Regions from separate parts of the Rahnella variigena genome, predicted to be linked through region 1. Evidence: predicted binding sites of a transcription regulator. Region 1 holds the regulator's gene; each other region holds the start of a gene.
The links. The regulator PurR, encoded in region 1, represses purine synthesis genes. The targets are predictions, from matches to a motif close to CANGCAAACGTTTGCNTG.
Positions count from the first base shown of each region.

Region 1 (3,176 bases):
CTGAAGTTTCGCTAATCAGCCATTGAATAGCACTTAACGAAGAGTTTCTGCAGGGAAGAGTATCGGCGGTAACGGTCACTGCGTAAAATTGAAAAGGGCGATTCCTGTGAAAGGTATCGCCCTTTTTTGTTGCGTCTCACTACTGTCTTAGTGCCAGATTAGTTCATCACTGCCGTGAAGCTGAAAGCGATAATCATGAGCAAAGCGCATACCGTGGTGATCAACGATAATTTCAGGTTGCTGTCCATCAAACCCCCTTTCGGATCAAGTTGTGGCGTTTCTTTTAGCCACACTAAATGTGTGCCAACGCATTTTCGCATAATTCACTTTTAAAATCTTCTGCTGAATGAAAATGTGAACATGACAATTTTACTTCCACTTTCATGCATTATAAGAGAAAATTGTCGGTTAACACGCCTGTGTGCCGGTCGATTTCACCCGAGAGCATTTCACGCCTCATTCTGAAGAATCCACCCAATGATTACACTGCCCTTTTAGATGTCCGCAGTGTAATCAGCGCAAGCAAACGATTAACATAATGCTAACGTGCTGAAGCACGGAAGTTCAGGAGTCATTCTTTACATGGCAACGATTAAAGATGTCGCAAAGCGCGCTGGCGTTTCCACTACAACCGTGTCGCACGTCATCAATAAAACACGTTTCGTCGCCGAAGAAACCAGGGAAGCGGTGCTGCTTGCCATTAAAGAGCTACATTATTCGCCGAGTGCCGTAGCCCGTAGTCTTAAAGTGAATAACACCAAGACGATTGGTCTGCTGGCAACCTCCAGTGAAGCGCCCTATTTCGCCGAGGTGATTGAAGCCGTCGAGAACAGCTGCTTCTCCAAAGGCTATACGCTGATCTTGTGTAACTCGCACAATAATCTGGAAAAACAACAGGCCTATCTGCAAATGCTGGCGCAAAAACGCGTCGATGGTCTGCTGGTCATGTGCGCGGAATACCCTGATGAATTACTTAATATGCTTGAAGAGTATCGTTCGATTCCGATGGTGGTCATGGACTGGGGCGAAGCGCGCAAAAACTTCACCGACAGCATTATCGACAATGCTTTCGAAGGCGGATATATGGCCGGACGCTATCTGATCGAACGCGGGCATCGTGATATTGGCGTGATCCCGGGACAACTGGCGCGTAACACCGGCGGCGGTCGTTTCCAGGGTTTTGTCAAAGCGCTGACGGAAGCCAATATCCCGCTTCGCGAAGAATGGGTGGTTCAGGGCGATTTCGAGCCGGAGTCAGGTTATCAGGCGATGCATAAGATTCTGATGCAGAAACAACGCCCCACCGCCGTCTTCTGCGGGGGTGATGTCATGGCGATGGGCGCAATTTGCGCCGCTGATGAACTCGGATTGCGCGTCCCGCAAGATATTTCGGTGATTGGTTACGATAACGTGCGTAATGCGCGGTACTTCTCTCCGGCACTGACGACCGTCCATCAGCCGAAAGAACGGTTGGGTGAGATGGCCTTTACTATGTTGCTCGACCGCATCGTCAGCAAACGTGAAGAATCACAGACCATCGAGGTGCATCCGAAACTGGTTGAGCGTCGTTCGGTGGCCGATGGCCCGTACCGTGACTATCGCCGTTAATGTTTGCCTTTAATCTTTTATAACGCCTGCTTTTGCAGGCGTTTTATTTCTCAGTCCCGCAACCATTCACGGTTCATCGTTTCTGTATCACCCATATATTCCAGCAACCACGCCAGTGAAGGTGACGGATTACTCTGGTCCCACGTCAGGCAACACGGGCTGTCAGGGAAGGTATTCTCCAGCGCCAGAACCTGCAATGTCTGCTGCTCAATGCGATGGCTCACGCGATGTACCGGCATCATTCCCACACATAAACCTTCACTCAGACATTCAAGCGCGCAGGTCCAGTCCGGCACAACCAGACGCCGCTGGTTATCGAGTGTCCAGGTATCACGCTTGGGCAACGTCCGCGAGGTATCTTCAAGACACAATGCGGGATAAGGCCTGAGCTGGTCATCACTGAGCGCACCCGGTAACTGCGCCAGCGGATGCTGCGGGCTGACCACGCAGTGCCAGTCCATAAACCCCATGTCGCGAAAACTGAAACGACCACCAACCGGTATCGCCCGCGTCGCACCGATTGCCACATCAGCACGTCCGTCAACCAGTGCGTCCCACACACCATTAAACACTTCGGAATGAATAATCAGTTCCGTATCAGGAAAATGACGATAGAAATCCAGCACCAGACGCCGGGTTCTTGCCGGTTTAACAATTCTGTCGACAGCAATACGTAACTCGCCCCGCCAGCCGTTGGCAACCTGCTGACACTGGCGTCGTGTAGCTATCATTTTTTTTATCAGAACCCGCGCTTCATCAACGAAAACTTTGCCCGCTGGCGTTAAAACGACGTCGCGGTGTCGACGTTCAAACAAGGGCACCGCCAGCCATTGTTCGAGCTGACGAACGGTATAGCTGATGGCAGAAGGCACCCGATGTAGATCCTGTGCCGCCGCACTGAAGCTTCCGGTTCTTGCCACCGCATCAACGACTTCCAGAGCGTATTCTGACCACATATTTTAGCCTTCAATATTTTTGATAGCAGAGTGCAAATATTAACGTTTCACAACGCTGTTATCAAAGCGTTAAAATCTGCCTCCGAACAGATCCCTGCATCAAATCATCTGCAATAAATAAATTAACGAGATAATAATGAAACCCTCCTTTGGATTTATGCTCTATCTGGCTGGCCTGAGCATGCTCGGCTTTTTAGCCACAGATATGTACCTTCCTGCGTTCAGCGCAATGCAAACTAGCCTGATGACCAGTCCGGGAATGATCAGCGCCAGCCTGAGTATTTTTCTCGGCGGATTCGCCATCGGACAATTGCTGTGGGGACCGCTGTCAGACCGCATTGGCCGCAAACCGGTTTTACTGCTCGGTCTGACACTGTTTGCCGTCGGCTGCCTGGGCGTGATTTGGGTCGAGAACGTGCGCGCCCTTCTGGCGCTGCGTTTCTTACAGGCCATGGGCGTCTGTGCCGCCGCAGTGACCTGGCAGGCAATCGTGGTGGACCGTTTTTCAGCGGATGTCGCTAAAAAAACCTTCGCCAGCATTATGCCTTTAGTGGCACTTTCGCCGGCGCTGGCTCCTTTGCTTGGCGCCTGGGTGCTCAATCATTTTGACTG
Region 1 is NZ_NSDJ01000001.1:2,544,142-2,547,317, reverse strand. It holds gene cydH (cytochrome bd-I oxidase subunit CydH) at 159-248, opposite strand; gene purR (HTH-type transcriptional repressor PurR) at 583-1,608, shown strand; gene punR (DNA-binding transcriptional activator PunR) at 1,659-2,564, opposite strand; gene punC (purine nucleoside transporter PunC) at 2,701-3,176, shown strand, end outside.

Region 2 (3,176 bases), 1.8 Mb from region 1:
GCCCAAGGATGATCAGCATCAGAGCGACAACAAAACCGACATAGCGGCTTGCAACTCCGGTCAGCTGAATCACGCCGTTGTTTTGCCCGAAACATGAATTCGGGAAAGTGTTAAATACCGCAGACAGCATTGAGTTCAGGCCGTTTGCCAGAACACCGCCTTTGATGCGCTTCATATAGAGCGGGCCGCTGACCGGCTGCTCCGAAACGTCTGAGGTCGCGGTAATATCACCGATAGTTTCCAGCGACGTGACCATGAAAATCAGCATCAGCGGGATCAGCAGATTCCAGTCGAAGCCCAGACCGTAATACAGCGGCGTCGGTAAGGTTATCCAGTTTGTCTGTGTGGCTGGCGCGACGGAGGGCAACATCCCCATCATCCAGGCCGCCAGATAACCCACGGCCATGGCGATCACCAGAGATGCCACGCGCAGATAAGGGTTGCGCTGACGGTTCAGCAGAACAATCACCACCAGCACCACGGCAGCCAGCAACAGATTTTTCGGCGCGCCGAAAGTGTGATCACTCATGGCGGAGTAACCGCCGCCAATAGACGTCAGTCCGACCTGAATCAGTGACAGCCCGATAATCATCACCACGATGCCGGAAACCAGCGGCGTAATGATGCGGCGTGCGAGATGCAGGAAACGGGAAAGAATGATTTCAGTACAGGAAGCCAGCATCAGGGTGCCGAACAGCGCCGCCATCATGGTCGGGACATCGGCACCGCCATTTTTCAGCGCCATTCCGCCCATGATAAGCGGTGCCACAAAGTTAAAGCTGGTACCCTGAATGGAGAGTAAACCTGAACCGACAGGCCCCCAGGTTTTAATCTGCAAAATGGAAGCGAGGCCAGAGGCGAACAGCGACATGCTGATGATGTGCTGTGTGTCCTGCGCGGGTAAACCCAGGGCCTGGCAAATCAGCAATGCCGGTGTGATTACCGCAACAAACATCGCCAGCAAATGCTGACAGGCGGCAAATAACGTCTGAGGAAGTGGCGGACGATCTTCGAGGCGGTAAATCAGTTCACTTTTTTGCTGGCGTGAGAGGTCAGATGGCTGTGTTTCTTGTTCTGCGGTTTGCGAACTCATGTTGTGGCATTCCAATAAGCGGCAAAGCGGGCATTTTTATTGAAATTACCGACAAAAGCAATCGTTTGCTATCGGCAATTTTTGATGGGGAGTTTGGGTTAAGGGGAGATTTACGATCTGTTTTTCTTGCTTATCGCAGCTTTAATGACTTCTAATTCAGCCTCTGGGGAAATGATACTTAAATGAGATGTTTATAACTCAATAATATTTTTGGATATTTTTTTAAAATGGAGTTTTTCAATGATTCAACTCGACACCTACGGCACGCTCGTTGCCGCCACGTTGGTACTCCTTTTAGGACGAAAATGCGTCCAGTCGGTCAAATTTCTAAAGAAATACACTATTCCTGAGCCCGTTGCCGGCGGGTTACTGGTCGCTTTGCTGTTGCTGATTGCCAATCAGATGTTCGGATTGGAAATCGGCTTTGATATGTCCCTGAAAGAGCCCCTGATGCTGGCGTTCTTTGCGACAATTGGTTTGAATGCCAATCTTTCCAGCTTGCGTGCAGGCGGCAAATCTTTATTTCTTCTGGTCTTTGTCGTGATCGGCCTGTTACTGATGCAAAACGCCATCGGTATCGGGATGGCGAAAATGCTGGGGCTTGATCCGCTGATGGGGCTGCTGGCCGGTTCGATTACACTTTCTGGCGGTCACGGAACAGGTGCGGCGTGGAGCAAGCTGTTTATCGAACGTTATGGCTTTGAAAACGCGACGGAAGTTGCAATGGCCTGCGCGACCTTCGGCCTGGTGTTAGGTGGAATTATCGGCGGTCCCGTGGCGCGTTATCTGGTCAGCCATTCTTCAACACCAAACGGCACACCGGAAGATGCCGCCGATCCCAGCGCATTTGAAAAACCGACCATCGGGCGAATGATCACCCCGCTGGTGATGGTGGAAACGATCGCGCTGATCGCGATATGTCTGATGGCTGGAACTTACTTTGCCAGCCTGCTTCAGGGGTCTGCCTTCGAAATTCCGACATTTGTCTGTGTTCTGTTCGTGGGTGTGATCCTGAGCAACGTCATGGCGTGGCTCGGTTTTTATCGTGTTTTCGACCGGGCCGTTTCAGTACTGGGTAATGTCAGCCTGTCATTGTTCCTGGCGATGGCACTGATGAGTCTGAAACTGTGGGAAATGGCGTCACTGGCTTTGCCGATGATGGCAATCCTCATCGTACAGACCATCGCGATGGCGCTTTACGCGATTTTCGTAACGTATCGCGTAATGGGCAAAAACTATGATGCCGCGGTACTGGCTGCCGGACATTGTGGCTTCGGGTTGGGTGCAACGCCGACGGCGATTGCAAATATGCAGGCGATCACCAACCAGTTTGGTCCTTCGCATCTGGCCTTCCTGGTTGTGCCGATGGTCGGTGCATTCTTCATTGATATTGCGAATGCGATCGTCATTAAACTGTATCTGATGCTGCCAATATTCCCGGCTTTCAGTTAAAAAAACAGGCACAGAAGTTTCGCTTCTGTGCCTGCCTTTCCTTCTGATTTATCGCTTACTGTGCTGCCTTTTCCGTAAACACCTCTTCCGCTTCAGCGGCTTTCTCCTGCGCCATCAGCTGTTTTTCATAAACCTTGAAAAACGGATAGTAAATCACCATCGAAAGCGCCATCAGCATGACGACCAGAATCGACACTTTGAAATCCCAGCCCATTGCCCAGGCTGCGCCAATCGGCGCCGGAGATGTCCAGGGAACCAGTGAAATCATATGCGGCAGAAGATCGGTTTTAACCGCAGTGTAGGCAATGACGGCATTCACCATCGGTGCCAGAAGGAAGGGGATGAAAAATACCGGGTTCATAACAATTGGCGTGCCGAAGATCACCGGCTCATTGATGTTAAAGCAGCTGGGAACCAGACTGAGTTTGCCCATTGTGCGCAGATGCGCCGACTTGCTGCGACAAAACAGCAACACCAGCCCGATGGTTGCGCCGGAGCCGCCGATAACGATCAGGAAATTCCAGAAAGCCTCAGTCATGATGTGCGTCATCGGTAAACCTGCGGCGAGATCTGTCTGATTCAGGCCAAGGTTGGTTAACCAGAAAGCCTGCAACATGCCGGAAACGATGGC
Region 2 is NZ_NSDJ01000001.1:785,686-788,861, forward strand. It holds gene CKQ54_RS03630 (nucleobase:cation symporter-2 family protein) at 1-1,093, opposite strand, end outside; gene gltS (sodium/glutamate symporter) at 1,334-2,545, shown strand; gene CKQ54_RS03640 (PTS sugar transporter subunit IIC) at 2,601-3,176, opposite strand, start outside.
Region 2: CKQ54_RS03630 (nucleobase:cation symporter-2 family protein) is a predicted target of PurR. The motif match lies at 1,148-1,165, and genes of this name have one in related genera.

Region 3 (3,176 bases), 140 kb from region 1:
CATCACAACGCCCAAGATTAACTTTTTCATCGTTCGTCTTCCCAGTCTTTGTCGTTCATCCAGTTGACCTTGCCGGAGCCGTGGACCTTAAAAATAATAGCCCCACTAATGGCAAGGTCATCGCTTGCGTTAGATAATATAATCCTCAACAAGGCAATAACACAACATTAACAATATGACGTTCGATTCAAAGATAAGCCGTTAACGTAAAATTATCAGCGCAAAGCCTTTATCGTAAAATGATGGCCTTACAGTTTTTGCCTTTGATTTTCCCTTCCTGCAAACGCTGCAATGCTTTCTTCGCGCTTTTCTGGCGGATCGCCACATAGGCGTGAACCGGGAACATATCGATTTTACCGACTTCAGCAGCGGTTAGTCCTGCATCGCCTGTCAGCGCACCGAGAATGTCGCCGGGACGGATTTTGGCTTTGCGGCCGCCATCAATACACAATGTCGCCATTTCAGGATCCAGCGCCACCGGCGTTGCGGCCAGCGCCTGAGCAGCAGGCTGCCAGGTGAAACGCTGACGGGTATAATCTTCCAGCGCGGTCACACGCGGCATTTCCTGCGGCGTCACCAGGCTGACGGCCAGACCGCTCGTTCCTGCACGGCCGGTACGCCCCACGCGGTGAACGTGAACTTCCGGATCGAAAGACAGCTCGTAGTTGATCACCAGTCCCAGCTGTTTAATGTCCAGCCCGCGCGCGGCCACGTCTGTCGCTACCAGCACACGGCAACTGCCGTTGGAGAAACGTACCAGCACGCGATCGCGATCACGCTGTTCAAGGTCGCCATTCAGCGCCAGCGCGCTGATGCCTTTCGCTTTCAGGTCATCACAAACATCCTGACAGTCACGCTTGGTATTACAGAACACCACGCAGGACGTTGGCTGATACTGATACAGCACCGCAGCCAGCAGGGATAAACGCTGTTGCTTACCGGCTTCAATGAAGATTTGCTGAATATCGGCAATGTCATCTTCACCTTCGATTTCAACCTTCAGCGGCTGACGCTGGAATTTGGAACTGATGCGCTCAATGCCGTCCGGATAGGTCGCGGAGAACAGCAACGTCTGGCGGTCCTGCGGCGTATAGCTGACGACATCCTCGATATCTTCACTAAAGCCCATGTCCAGCATGCGGTCAGCTTCATCCAGCACCAGCACTTTCAGCTCGTCGAGCTTGAGCGTGCCTTTACGCAGGTGTTCCTGAATACGGCCCGGCGTACCCACCACAATGTGCGGCGGATGGACCAGGGATTCGAGCTGGGGCCCGATCGCCTGGCCGCCACACAGGGTCAGAATTTTGATGTTCTGGGTAAATCGCGCCAGACGACGTAACTCTTTACTGACCTGATCGGCCAGTTCACGAGTCGGACACAGCACCAGCGCCTGAGCAACAAACTGTGAAACGGTAATGCTGTTCAGCAAACCAATACCAAAGGCGGCCGTTTTACCGCTGCCGGTTTTGGCTTTAGCGCGAACGTCCTGACCTTGCAGAATAGCAGGCAAAGAGGCTTCCTGAATCGGGGTCATTTCGGTGTAACCCAGTTCATTCAGGTTGGAAAGTTGCTCAGCGGGCAATGTCAGGGCAGAAAAGGAATGCGTGCTCAAGGCGATAACTCTTTATGTGAGGCAAAAATCGGGGCAGCGGCAGGAAGCCTGACGCCATGGTTTGGCTAAATGATAACAGAGACGCTCACCGGCTGCCTTAAACAGCAGAAAACAGGCTGAAAAAAATCCTGTAAAACACATTTTTGTTGCACAGAGAATTTTACCTGACGTGCCGCGCAATCGTTTTCGTCGCCGTTTATTTCAGATATACTGCGCGCCGAAATTCCTGTTTTCACTCATCACAGATCTGGGTACGAAGCTATGTTAACCATTGGTACTGCACTGCGCACCGGCGCCACCCGCGTCATGTTATTAGGCTCTGGCGAGCTGGGTAAAGAAGTGACCATCGAATGTCAGCGTCTTGGCCTGGAAGTGATCGCCGTTGACCGCTACGCCGATGCACCGGCGATGCAGGTCGCTCATCGCAGTCATGTGATTAACATGCTTGACGGCGACGCGTTGAAAGCAGTTATCGAAAGTGAACGCCCTGATTTTATCGTGCCTGAAATCGAAGCCATCGCAACCAGCATGCTGGTTGAGCTGGAAAAACAGGGCCACAACGTGGTGCCTTGCGCCGAAGCGACCCGGCTCACCATGAACCGCGAAGGCATTCGCCGTCTGGCCGCTGAAACCCTGGAATTACCGACATCGACGTATCAGTTCGCTGATAATGAAGCGGCTTTCCGTCAGGCCGTCGATGCCATCGGTTATCCGTGCATTATCAAGCCGGTCATGAGTTCTTCCGGTAAAGGCCAGAGCCTGATCCGCAGCGCCGATCAGTTGCAGACCGCATGGGATTACGCGCAGCAAGGCGGCCGTGCAGGCGGCGGACGCGTGATTGTTGAAGGACTGGTGAAGTTTGATTTCGAAATCACTTTACTGACCATCAGCGCTGTTGATGGCATTCATTTCTGCGCGCCAATCGGACACCGTCAGGAAGACGGCGATTACCGCGAATCCTGGCAGCCACAGCAGATGACTGAGCTGGCATTGCAGCGTGCAAAAGACATCGCGGAGAAAGTGGTGAAAGCGCTGGGCGGCAAAGGCCTGTTCGGCGTTGAGCTGTTCGTGTGCGGCGATGACGTGATTTTCAGCGAAGTCTCCCCTCGCCCGCACGACACCGGTATGGTGACGCTGATTTCTCAGGATCTGTCCGAGTTTGCGCTGCATGTGCGCGCGTTCCTCGGCCTGCCTGTGGGTAAAATCCGCCAGTTCGGCCCTTCTGCATCTGCCGTGATTCTGCCGGAACTGACCAGCAATAACGTCACGTTCAGCGGTCTGGAAAATGCGCTGACGGGCTACAATCAGGTTCGTCTGTTCGGCAAGCCGGAAATCAGCGGTAAGCGTCGTCTGGGCGTGGCGCTGGCGATTGCAGACAATGTTGAAGACGCCGTGGAACAGGCGAAAAAAGCGGCCGCTGCGGTGGTTGTTAAAGGCTAGACGATTCAGAATGCTGAGACGAAAAAAAACCGGACGCCTGAAAAGGGTCCGGTTTTTCTTTGTCATGACGTAAGCAGTGACGCAAACCGTCAGTCAGTTTTATTCGTCTTCGTCATCAAAAATG
Region 3 is NZ_NSDJ01000001.1:2,408,051-2,411,226, reverse strand. It holds gene yebF (protein YebF) at 1-30, opposite strand, end outside; gene dbpA (ATP-dependent RNA helicase DbpA) at 230-1,612, opposite strand; gene purT (formate-dependent phosphoribosylglycinamide formyltransferase) at 1,874-3,052, shown strand; gene CKQ54_RS11225 (YoaH family protein) at 3,152-3,176, opposite strand, start outside.
Region 3: purT (formate-dependent phosphoribosylglycinamide formyltransferase) is a predicted target of PurR. The motif match lies at 1,786-1,803, and genes of this name have one in related genera.

Region 4 (3,176 bases), 1.1 Mb from region 1:
TCCGATGCCGATGGTGTGGTGTTGGGCGCAGCGCTGGAACGTTCGGGCTCTTCCTTAGTGGGTGCCGATGCGGGTGAACTGGCCGGTGTCGGTACTATGGGCATTAAAGTGCATGACAATCTGGATGCTGTGACGAATGACTTCGATATTTTGATCGACTTCACCCGTCCGGAAGGCACGCTGGCGCATCTGGAATTTTGCCAGAAGCACCATAAAGGCATGATTATCGGGACCACGGGCTTTGATGATGCCGGTAAGGCCGCAATTAAGCAGGCTTCGGAGATCATTCCTGTCGTTTTTGCCGCCAACTTCAGCGTTGGCGTGAATGTTGTCCTCAAGCTGCTGGAAAAGGCGGCCAAAGTCATGGGCGATTACACGGATATTGAAATCGTGGAAGCGCACCACCGTCATAAAGTTGATGCACCATCAGGTACAGCACTGGCGATGGGTGAAGCGATTGCCGGTGCATTAGGCCGTGATCTCAAAGAGTGCGCGGTGTATGCCCGTGAAGGTTATACCGGTGAACGTGATCCAAAGAGTATTGGTTTTGCCACGATTCGTGCAGGCGATATCGTCGGTGAACACACCGCGATGTTTGCAGATATCGGTGAGCGCGTTGAGATAACGCACAAGGCTTCCAGCCGCATGACATTCGCAAATGGCGCTGTTCGTGCGGGTAAGTGGCTTTACTCACATAAAACCGGTCTTTATGACATGCGCGACGTGCTTGGTTTAGACGATTTGTAAAAGATGATTTAGATGTGATGTGGTTGTTTTGGTCATAATGTTTTGATAAAAGGGCAGTTCCTTGATTGCCCTTCTCTTTTTATTAAAAAATAAGTGTTTCGCTTATTTTTATCTGTGTGTTCTCATTTTTATAGTGTTTTCACTGGTTTTATCTGATGTATTGCATGTTTTTTGAACGCGACCACTCTCCGGTTCTGTAACAATTCCCCTTTTCTCGTCATTTTCCACACATCCTCTCCCGCAAACGGTTACTATGACGACTTAGTCACTATTTTTATGCCAGTCAGAGAGCCTTTTCTCTGAGTTGTACGAAAAGAAGAGAAATATTGGTGCTTTTGGTAGACAAACCGTACTGCCATCATTAGAATGCGCGCAATTTGCCAAAAATTGCCTTTGGGAGCGATTTTTGCATTGATTTAGATCGGGTTATCTGAATTAATATGCAGATATTGTGATTTATTATTCTTGGAGGATGCTTTGATAAAGTCAGCGCTATTGGTTCTGGAAGACGGAACCCAATTCCACGGTCGGGCCATCGGGGCAGAAGGGTCGGCAGTGGGGGAAGTGGTCTTCAATACGTCGATGACCGGTTATCAAGAAATCCTCACTGATCCTTCCTATTCCCGCCAGATTGTCACTCTCACTTATCCCCATATCGGTAATGTCGGCACTAACGCCGCTGATGCAGAATCCTCCGCAGTACACGCTCAAGGCCTGGTCATTCGCGATTTACCTCTGATTGCCAGCAATTACCGCAGTGAAGAAAACCTCTCTGATTATCTCAAGCGCAACAACATCGTTGCCATCGCCGATATTGATACCCGCAAACTGACCCGCCTGTTACGTGAAAAAGGCGCACAGAACGGCTGCATCATTGCGGGCGATTCACCGGATGCTGAACTGGCGCTGCAAAAAGCCAAAGCATTCCCGGGGCTGAAAGGGATGGATCTGGCGAAAGAAGTGACGACGACAGAATCCTACAGCTGGCAGCAAGGCAGCTGGACGCTGGAAGGCGAACTGCCGGAAGCGAAGAAATCTGAAGAACTGCCATTCCACGTGGTGGCTTACGACTACGGCGCGAAGCGTAATATCCTGCGCATGCTGGTGGATCGCGGTTGCCGCCTGACAGTGGTTCCTGCGCAAACGCCTGCAGAAGAAGTGCTGAAGATGAATCCGGACGGTATTTTCCTGTCCAACGGCCCGGGTGACCCGGAGCCATGTGATTACGCGATCGCGGCGATCAAATCCTTCCTGGAAACTGACATTCCGGTATTCGGCATCTGTCTCGGCCACCAGTTACTGGCACTGGCCAGCGGCGCGAAGACCGTAAAAATGAAGCTCGGCCACCACGGCGGTAACCACCCGGTAAAAGATATCGATAAAGATATCGTGATGATCACCGCGCAGAACCACGGTTTTGCGGTTGATGAAACCGGTCTGCCTGCCAACCTGCGCGTGACCCACAAATCACTGTTCGACCACACGGTGCAGGGAATTCATCGCACTGATAAAGCGGCGTTCAGCTTCCAGGGGCACCCTGAAGCCAGTCCGGGCCCGCACGATGCGGCACCGCTGTTCGACCACTTCATCGAACTGATCGAAGCTTTTCGCGCTACCAATAAAAACGACGCCACTCTTACAGGCAAATAAATCAGGAGCAAGAAAAAATGCCAAAACGTACAGACATAAAAAGCATCCTGATCCTGGGCGCCGGCCCGATTGTTATCGGCCAGGCTTGTGAATTTGACTACTCGGGTGCGCAGGCGTGTAAGGCGCTGCGTGAAGAGGGTTACCGCGTCATTCTGGTGAACTCCAACCCTGCGACCATCATGACTGACCCGGAAATGGCCGATGCGACTTACATCGAGCCAATTCACTGGGAAGTGGTGCGCAAGATTATCGAGAAAGAACGTCCGGATGCCGTGCTGCCAACCATGGGCGGCCAGACCGCACTGAACTGTGCGCTGGAACTGGAACGTCAGGGCGTGCTGGAAGAATTCGGCGTGACCATGATTGGTGCGACCGCCGATGCGATTGATAAAGCGGAAGACCGTCGCCGTTTCGACGTGGCGATGAAAAAAATCGGCCTCGACACCGCACGTTCCGGTATCGCACACACCATGGAAGAAGCGCTGGCGGTTGCCGCTGATGTTGGCTTCCCGTGCATCATTCGTCCTTCCTTCACCATGGGCGGCACCGGTGGCGGTATCGCGTACAACCGTGAAGAGTTTGAAGAGATTTGCGAACGCGGTCTGGATCTTTCCCCAACCAAAGAGCTGCTGATTGATGAGTCGCTGATTGGCTGGAAAGAGTACGAGATGGAAGTGGTGCGTGATAAAAACGACAACTGCATCATCGTCTGCTCCATCGAGAACTTCGATGCGATGGGCATCCATACCGGTGACTCCATCACCGTGGCCCCCGCGCAA
Region 4 is NZ_NSDJ01000001.1:1,449,273-1,452,448, forward strand. It holds gene dapB (4-hydroxy-tetrahydrodipicolinate reductase) at 1-747, shown strand, start outside; gene carA (glutamine-hydrolyzing carbamoyl-phosphate synthase small subunit) at 1,225-2,397, shown strand; gene carB (carbamoyl-phosphate synthase large subunit) at 2,415-3,176, shown strand, end outside.
Region 4: carA (glutamine-hydrolyzing carbamoyl-phosphate synthase small subunit) is a predicted target of PurR. The motif match lies at 985-1,002, and genes of this name have one in related genera.